One region of the Butyricimonas sp. genome, then DNA from elsewhere that is predicted to be linked to it. Evidence: riboswitches for the same ligand, from Rfam matches in the RefSeq annotation. Region 1 holds a riboswitch; the other holds the start of a gene.
What was found. Region 1 has a riboswitch for cobalamin ahead of QVC79_RS06115 (TonB-dependent receptor). Riboswitches for the same ligand answer to the same signal wherever they lie in the genome.

Region 1 (4,440 bases):
CATGTACCCTCCGAAAACGAAGGCGAATAAAATAAATGCTGTTCTCTTCATATCTTTTATATTGATTGTGATTTAATTGTCTGCCTGCAAAAGTATAAAAAGAACCGCAAAACAAGCTGACAAGCTGAATATATTTACGTTAGCCAATAACAAAAAAGGGCTGTCCCAAAAGTCTTATCCAGTATCTACAAACTACCCCCACTAACTCCCCCTGTGTAAGGGGGAGTTAGTGGGGGTAGTTATTTAAAAATGACTTTTTCGACACCCCTATCCTTGACTTCTTTCAAATTCCCTTTCTTTAATTAAAAAGTATAGGAAACCGATGCCTGATAATTCCGGGGCTTTGCCATGATCGTGGTCCGCTCAAAATATTCCTTGTCAAACAAGTTGTTAATGTTCAATGCCAGTGTTACGTGATTCTTGATCGTGTAGAAAATACCCGCATCCATCAACCACAAGGCCGGATCGTACAACCGGTTATCTATATTCCGGAACACCTTATCCTTGAAATTCCCACTTAAATGGAATGACAAATTCTTTAACACCCCGCGTGGTATCGTGTAATCGGCATAAGCGTAAAATGTCGTACGAGGAACTCCCGTGGCACGAACATTTTTATTCTGTTCCTTATATTTAGAGAAACGTCCGCTCTCGGCAATTTCCCGCAAACGATAGTCCGACCAACCGAGACCTCCCGTAACTTGTAAAGTCGGTAACGGACGAACAACCACCTCAATGTCAAAACCTCGCGAGTCGGCTCTTCCGACTTGTCCCCGGATACTCTTCTCCGTGGCCACGCCATCCACCAATACCGTCGTGTCTCCCAGACTCTTCACGATATTATACTTACGAATATAAAACACGCTTGCGTTTATATCCACCATCTCGTTCAAGGTGTAACGTACACCGACTTCCGTGGAATACCCCTTTTCCGGCTTGAACACTTCGCCCCCATCCTCGTCAGGATTGAACTCGTTACCCTTGCGGTCCAAATACATCACGGTAGGACTATATGTCGTGGTTACAGGATTGAAATAAGAAGAAATAGAACCGTAGAATGACAATTCAGGCATGGGAAAATACACGACACCCACTCGATACGTGAATGCCGAGGTCTCCACCTCTTTCCATTCTTTCCTGTTCTTCGTTTCATATTTCTGTTTCCCGTCATCAATCGTGGCACTTGATGTTTTCCGGCTATACAAATCCACACGCCCGGATGCCATCATTTTCCACTTATCATTAAATTCGATCACGTCATGCAAATAAATTCCATGCGTTCTCTCCGTGCGCAGGGAAACGGCTGAAACTTTCGTGTCCCACCACCCCTGCACGATATGCGGATCCCGCACAGGCAAAAGTGCATCCAAACCGGGCCCCCACAAATCGTCATCTCCATAACCGTTATACTGGGCGAAATCAAAACAATTGTACGTCCATCCCAACGTGTAGTTATGCAACACGGAACCTGTCTCGAACTTCCCGGTCAACTCGATCGTGTTATTCACGTTTTTATGGTCCGGGTTAAAATTCAACGGGTTCTGACGGGCAGCATTTCCCCGTTGAACCGTATCCAAGTCAACATAAATCTTCTCGGTCTCTGACTTTTTATAATACCATTTGTATATCGGGTCTTTGGAAGTGCGGTAAGAAAGCCCCTCAATACAATGATAATCCAAATCACTGTGGAAATAGGAAAAACGTTCTTTCAACTTCATCCAATCCGTGATCTGGTAAACGTATGACACAGACATATCCCATACTTTCCGTTTCATGTAATTATTGGCAAAGTCATTATAAACCTCGCGGTAATCCGCCTCCGGGTGACGATCCCCCTTCAGCGCGTACGGTTTGTCTCCGTCCACGTAGAACATATCACCGGGCATAACGGGTGCAGCCCCGATCTCGGTCGTGTAATCATCATCGGCATAACTACCGGTCACATCAATACGTCCCCACTTTCCTAAATCAGCTCCCAAAACACCATACACGGAAAAACGATTTGCATTCACCTCACGCCATCCGTCACCCGTTGAATAATTGATATTGGCACGATATTCGAGAGGTCCCACAAGTTTTCCCCCGAAACCAAGAGTAGCTCGTCTCTCATCCCAGCTACCATAACTGATACGAGCGTTGGCCGAGAAATCGGGAGATGCTTTCTTGCGCACGATATTCAACACGCCACCCATAGCCGAATGTCCGGCCAAAATAGCAGCGGGACCCTTCAATAACTCGATAGACTCCACGGCAGCCAAATCCCCGTAAGGTACGTTATTCTTCAACGTCCGCTCATCGCGAATCCCGTCAATCATAACAACCGCACTCCCCTGTCCGCGAATGGAAAACTGTTGGAATTGCCCGTATTGCTTGTCTTTCGCTACAATCCCCGGCAAAAACTTAACGGCATCCATCAGATCGACAATCCCTTTCCGGTCAAGCATCTGACTAGACAACTTGCTCACCGTTATCGGAACGAAACGTAAAGGCACATCCAATCCCAACAAATCAATCCTCTTCTTTTTCTGCATCACATCCACCTGATCGATACGGAATAAAGAATCCGTGATACTCTTTTTCTTTCGCTTGTCGTTCTCTTGAGCGAGAAGCGAACCGACACACACAAACAGCAACAATGCTAATACAACAACTTTTTTCATACAACTATATATTAATAATGAATAAAGCATTATTAACATAGTCTTTTGGGCAACATGAGTCTAAGGTAAAATCCGTCTTTTTCCCTCTCGCTTTTTTTCCCGAAAGCTATGGTTTATCTTGTTCGGCAGGTCTTCTGACTTGTTCCGGATTTTGTTGCCTTCCCAGTTTATAACCAGTGACATTTGAAGTACAAAATCCCTTGTAAAGGAACTTACAGCTGCGGGTACAGTCCCGGATTCACACCGGGTTCCCTATTAAGCGTTACCTCCATGACCGAAGGTTCCGCACCAAAACTTGGTGCGAAAGTAATACATTTTTTTCATCCGGCAACAACCTTTTATAAAAAATTATATACATTTGTCTCGTCTTAGGTGATGTGTTGATGCCCAATTAACACACAAGAGGGAAGCCGGTTAGAATCCGGAACAGTGCCCGCTACTGTGATGCCCGTTTCTCCGGATAAGGAGATTCAAAGAAAGATTCTTACACCACTGTCCACACGGATGGGAAGGTATTTTTCTTAGGCGTAGTCAGGAGACCTGCCAAGACAAACATAGGTAATAGCGTATTCTCGGGGTCAGGAATACTATTATAAACATTTAAAACATCATCATCTAATGAAGAGAATTGTAATGCTAGGCATGATATTCATGTTAGCCTTGGTAAGTACCTCGTTTGCAGAGATCACATTAAAAGGAAAAGTCACAGATGCAAAGAGTGGAAAAGCCCTCATCGGTGCAAACGTTCGTCTGGTCGGAACAAGCATAGGGATTGCCACCAACAACAAAGGGGAGTTCATTCTGGAAAATATTCCGGATGGCACGTACACGCTACGGGCAAGCTATTCAGGCTACGAAGTTGCCTCGATAAAAGTCAACAGCAACAAAAACGACATTCTATTCCGGCTCACGGCCACCCCGGTAAACCTGAATCAAGTTGTCGTCACGGGAACGGGAACACACCGCCGTTTGAAAGATTCTCCCGTACCCATCGAGGTCATCAGCGGTACTGACTTGAAAAGTGCGGGCGTGAACTCCTTCGAAGATGCCCTCCTGTTACTGAATCCTTCATTCAACATACGTCCCACCGTCATGGGTTCCTACTTCACGCTGAACGGCATGAGCAACAAATACATCCTCATCCTTGTCGACGGCAAAAAAGTGGCCGGGGACGTGTCCAACAACACCGACCTCTCCCGTATTGACATGAGCCGGGTCAAGCGTATCGAAATACTGAAAGGAGCGGCATCCGCACTCTATGGTTCCGACGCTATTGCCGGGGTAATCAACATCATCACGGAACAACCGAAAGACCCGATCAGCGTGCAATCCAAGACCCGTTTCGGGGGAGAATCCAGCTTCTCGCAAAATGCCAGCGTAGACCTACACTTTGGTAAATTCACCTCTTCCACCTCCTACCAAAGGAGACAGATGGGAGGCTGGCAATTAAGCCCTTACGAGATTGACGGGGACACAGCCATACTCACGAGAAGAGAAGCTTCCAGCAAGTTCCATTCCAACATTGTCAATCAACGCTTCACCTACGCCCCGGTGAAAAGCCTAAGCCTGTACGCCCAAGGGGGGTATTTTGACCGGGAAGTAAACCGTCCCGTGCAGGAGAAAAAAGATGACGGGGGCTACACCTATGACCTAACCTACATGGACTACAACATCGGCGTGGGCGGACGCTACCAGCTAAACTCCACCGATTACATCGCGCTGGACCTCTACATGGACAACTACGAATACAACAAACTGTACACCGTGGCACAGGTCAGTA
Region 2 (4,440 bases), 100 kb from region 1:
CATATCTGTCATAAGGTCCCCCATGCCGATGAATTCCCGCGGGCGTAACGTCCGGTAATCACGATTTCGAAGAGAGGGGGGAGCGTATGGACATTACACTCCCGCGTACACGCTTGGAGAGAAACGGGTGGTATCTTTATTGCCAAAAAACAAGTAGAGGTGTAGGGGCGTTCCTTCCGGTTGTTTTGCTGCCGGGATGTCCACGGTCACCTTGCCGTCGCCCCGGAACGAGTTAAAACACGTGATCATTTGCGGGGCGCGGGGTAAGGTCCCGTAAAAATATCCCACATACACTTGATCTGACACGCTCGCTTTCGGGCAGTCAATGTCATTTTCCCAGTTTAGGGTCACGGACCATCCTTCCCTTGTGACACCCGTGATCACCGGTGCATCCAGCGTGCCTGTCGAGAATCGGAATGTCGGGAAAGCCCATACCCCTTCTCCCGGGCGAAAACATCCCCCGTTTTGAGAATGGAATAAGGAATCGCTTTTATTTATTCCCATCTCCTTGGCCATGAGTTTCCATATCGGTAAATCCCCGATGGCACGACGATAGATTCTCCACATTTTACGGGCTTCCGTGAAACGGCTGGAGGATTCCTCTTCCCCCTCGGTTCTTGTTTTTTTAGGGCTCCGTCGTGATTTGCAGGCCCGAACTTTATTGCCGTGTCGGTAATAGGTTATCCCGTCGATCCGGATAGAGCCTTGTGCCAAGAGAGCTACTGGAATAGATAATGTGTTTTCCATGATAATAATTATTTGATAATCACTCGTGTATTAATTCATGAGCAAAAGTAGATAGAATATTTTTAATACGCAAATAAAACTCTTTTAAAACGCTATTATATATAGCGATTTAATAGGGGTTTAATAGCGTTCTAATAGCGCTTTACACGAAAGTGATCACTTATATCTCATGAATAATACATGTAATAATTTATTTATTTAGTTTGAAAGTGTGACTACATTGGTTTATTTGTGTATCTTTGTTGGCGAGAAACATAAAAATAACAGGATATGGCGGAATTTGTAAATCCACTTGGAAAGATTCGGGGTAAGTTCGGTAACGTAATCACTTACGGGGGACCAAACGGGAAAAATTATTGCCGGGGGGCAAGCATCTCGCGTAAACCGAGCCAGGAGCCGCAAAAACGACAGTCCGCGGCTTTCGGGACGATAACGGAACGGAAAATATGGATGAGAGATGCCGTCCAGTTGGGATTTCCCGGAGGGAACGGTTACCCGAAAGGTTTTCGGGGATTTACCAGCGCGAACGTGATGGATGCGGTAACCGTGGAGAAAGCAAATCCGGAAAAACCTTTCAATAGCCGTAAGAAGGCAGTCAAGGAATTTAACGGGGTGATCAACTACGAGAAATTGCGCGTGGCCGCAGGTTCGTTGGTGATTCCGGAGGTTCGTGCCGAGGTTGATATGGAGAATCGGAGAATCTTTTTCACTCACGAGAAAGAAGAAATCGAGTCCGTTGATTGCTTTCTGGATGATAAGATTTATGCCGTACTTCTTTGTAAAACGAAATATATTTGTCGTGTCGAGGAGTTGGGACTTCGGGGAGAGACGATAGAAAAAAGCGTGAACTTTTCAGAAAAAATAGCCGGGGGAGGCCTTGTCATTTATGCTTTTGCTAAAAATGCCGACGGGAAGGATGTTTCTGATTCGGTGTGCTTGTGGGAGGCTGAATCGTAAATGAGTGATGGAAGATAACAGATGTCATAAGAGTTTGTTTATAAAAACAAATCCTTATGACTCTATATATCACGTTATTTGGCCGATAATCTATTTGTTGGAAAACAATAAATATTGTGAATAATCTAAATGATGTTTTTTAAATTAAAATCGTATTAGTTTTTTATATACTTTTGCGATGATTTTGGTGTCACACCCTGTTTCAGGCGTGTGGTGAAAAGGGAATCAGGTGCGAATCCTGAACAGACCCGCTGCTGTAAGCTCCACTAAAGTCCACGGACACTACTCTCTCCACTGTTTCAATTTGAAATGGGAAGGACGTCCGAGGATGGGGTAAGTCAGAAGACCTGCCAATCAATATATGTTTAACGTTCAAGGGAAGGAAGAACGTGGACACCGATAGTTTAATAATTGTCGACTGGATACGCCAAATCTTTTTTTGATTAAAAGGGATTTATGTTTGTGAAGAGGTTATTTTATATTTTTGCTATTATATGGCTAGGAATAACGCTTGTGTCGTGTGATAAGCCGGGAGTGCCTTATCCTAGGGGAATGATGGGCGAAGGGGATATCGAGGCCCTTGTGCTGAACGAGGGAAAACTTAACTCGAATACCGGAACGATTTCGGTGATATACAAGGACGGTAATGTCGTGGCCGATGCTTTTCAGGATGTGAACCATCGCCCTATGGGGGATGTGGCACAGTCGATCACGCTGATAAACGGGAAGTATTTCGTGGCGATGAATAACTCGAAAAAGATAGAGATTGTTGATCCGGTAACCTTTAAATCTGTGGGGACAATTCTTTACACGCAGGCGGGGTATCCCCGGCAAGTGGTGTCGATTTCCTCCACGGAGGCAGTCGTTTCCGATCTCAACCGGCAATTAGTACGTATTCGGACGGTTGCTCCTTACGGGGGACCATTGGAGTATATTTCTATTCCCCGGGCCGTAGAGTATCTGACTGTGGTAGATAATAAAGTGTTCGGAATAACGCAGGGAGGCTTGTACGTGTTTGATGCTGATAATATCAAGAAGGAACAGGCTCGGGTTGTCAAGGATATATATAATGAGGAGTACACGAAAACTTGTCAGTTGCTCGTGGATAAGGAGGGCATGATTTGGGGGTTGATGAACGAGCAGGAAGGCGGACAGGTAACAGGTATCACGTTGAAATGTGTGGACCCCAAGCGGGAGAAGGTGGTGAAATCATATACTTTGCCTTTCGGGGACCCGAATTCCCAGACGCCGGGTGAAATTATCGGTTATATCAATTATAACCGCACGGATATTGATCCCACGGGGACTTGGATTTATTTCAGCGTGAAAACTCGTTCGGCCGAAGAAAATAAGGAGGGGGTGAAGGAACAGCAGAGTGTATTCCGGATGAACGTGGAAACGGGAGAATTCAGTCGTTATTATGACTTGCAGAAAGTCGGAATGATGTACGGTTTTGCTGTTAGTCCGGAGGGGGATATTTATTTATGTGATTGTTTGGATTACACGGCGCAAAGGGGGTATGTTCGGCATTACCTGAAAGATGGGACGAAGAGCAGTCATAAGGTCGGGATTTATCCCGGACAAGTTTATTTTCCTGAAAATCAACGTTAAATGGCGAATAATGCTTAAAAGGATAGCGATAGGATTGTGTGCTTGTTTCGCCTTGGGCGGGATGAGGGTTGAGGCCCAGAAGAAGGACCCCGTGGCGATGTACGGGGTGATTGACACGGTGCAGGTGGTCAGTCAGCGTGTTCGCCATGCTAACGAGGCGAACGCGGGGGCGAAGGTGAGTCGCATTGACCCGGAGATTATGCGGGCGAATAAAACCCGTTCGCTAGCGGAATTGTTGACGGATTACACGGCTATTTACGTTAAAAGTCTGGGAATGGGAGCCTTGTCAACGGCATCCTTCCGGGGGGCCAGTCCCTCGCAGACCCGGGTGAACTGGAACGGGATTAATATTACCCCACCGATGTCGGGAACGTTCGATTTTTCACAGATACCGGTGTTCTTCACGGATAATGTCAACTTGTATTACGGGAGCAGTCACGTGAAGAACGGGACGGGGGCTATCGGGGGAAGCGTGAACCTCTTTACCGATCCGGATTGGAACGCGGGCGTGAGCGGGAAGGCGTTGGGAGAATACGGTTCTTACGGGACTTACACGACAGGTGCGCAGGTGAACGCTGGCGGGATGAAATCGAGTTTTAAGACTCGCTTGTATTATCAACATTCTGATAATAATTATACTTATCTGAATAAGATTTTGACGAACGAGCCTTTCCGAGAGAAGCGGCAAGATGCCGATTACACGCAATGGGCCGCGATGCAGGAGGGATATTTTCGTTTGTCTCCTTATACTCGGTTGACGGCAGTTGCATGGTATCAAGAAGGGAAACGAATGTTGCCACCCGCGCTTGGGGTGGTAAACCAGTCACACGAGCAACAGCGGGAAGTGAACGTGCGAGCGTACTCGGGATTGGATTTTACCCGGGGACTACATGCTTTGCATATGAAAGCGGCATGGCTGTATTACCGGCAGGAGTATGATAAATGGTATGCGGGGGGATTGTTCGATCCCGAAGGAAATAAGAATCAATCGCACACGTGGCAAGGGATTGCTGATTACACGTTTACCCCAAGAGAGAATCTTGTGTTAGGGACAAGCTTGACTTATTCGCATGATTTGATTCGGGTGAGTAGTTATATAGATGTTGATTCTTCGAAGTACACGTT

Region 2: it holds a riboswitch for cobalamin, as region 1 does, so the genes downstream of both, QVC79_RS05710 (DUF5074 domain-containing protein) here and QVC79_RS06115 (TonB-dependent receptor) in region 1, are expected to answer to the same signal.

The regions. Positions count from the first base shown of each region.
Region 1 covers NZ_JAHZBP010000003.1:268,339-272,778, reverse strand. The annotation lists gene QVC79_RS06120 (C1 family peptidase) at 1-51, opposite strand, end outside; gene QVC79_RS06115 (TonB-dependent receptor) at 303-2,660, opposite strand; cobalamin riboswitch at 2,768-2,969, opposite strand; cobalamin riboswitch at 3,014-3,222, shown strand; gene QVC79_RS06110 (TonB-dependent receptor) at 3,279-4,440, shown strand, end outside.
Region 2 covers NZ_JAHZBP010000003.1:164,803-169,242, forward strand. The annotation lists gene QVC79_RS05700 (hypothetical protein) at 94-747, opposite strand; gene QVC79_RS05705 (hypothetical protein) at 1,018-1,704, shown strand; cobalamin riboswitch at 1,871-2,073, shown strand; gene QVC79_RS05710 (DUF5074 domain-containing protein) at 2,161-3,315, shown strand; gene QVC79_RS05715 (TonB-dependent receptor plug domain-containing protein) at 3,326-4,440, shown strand, end outside.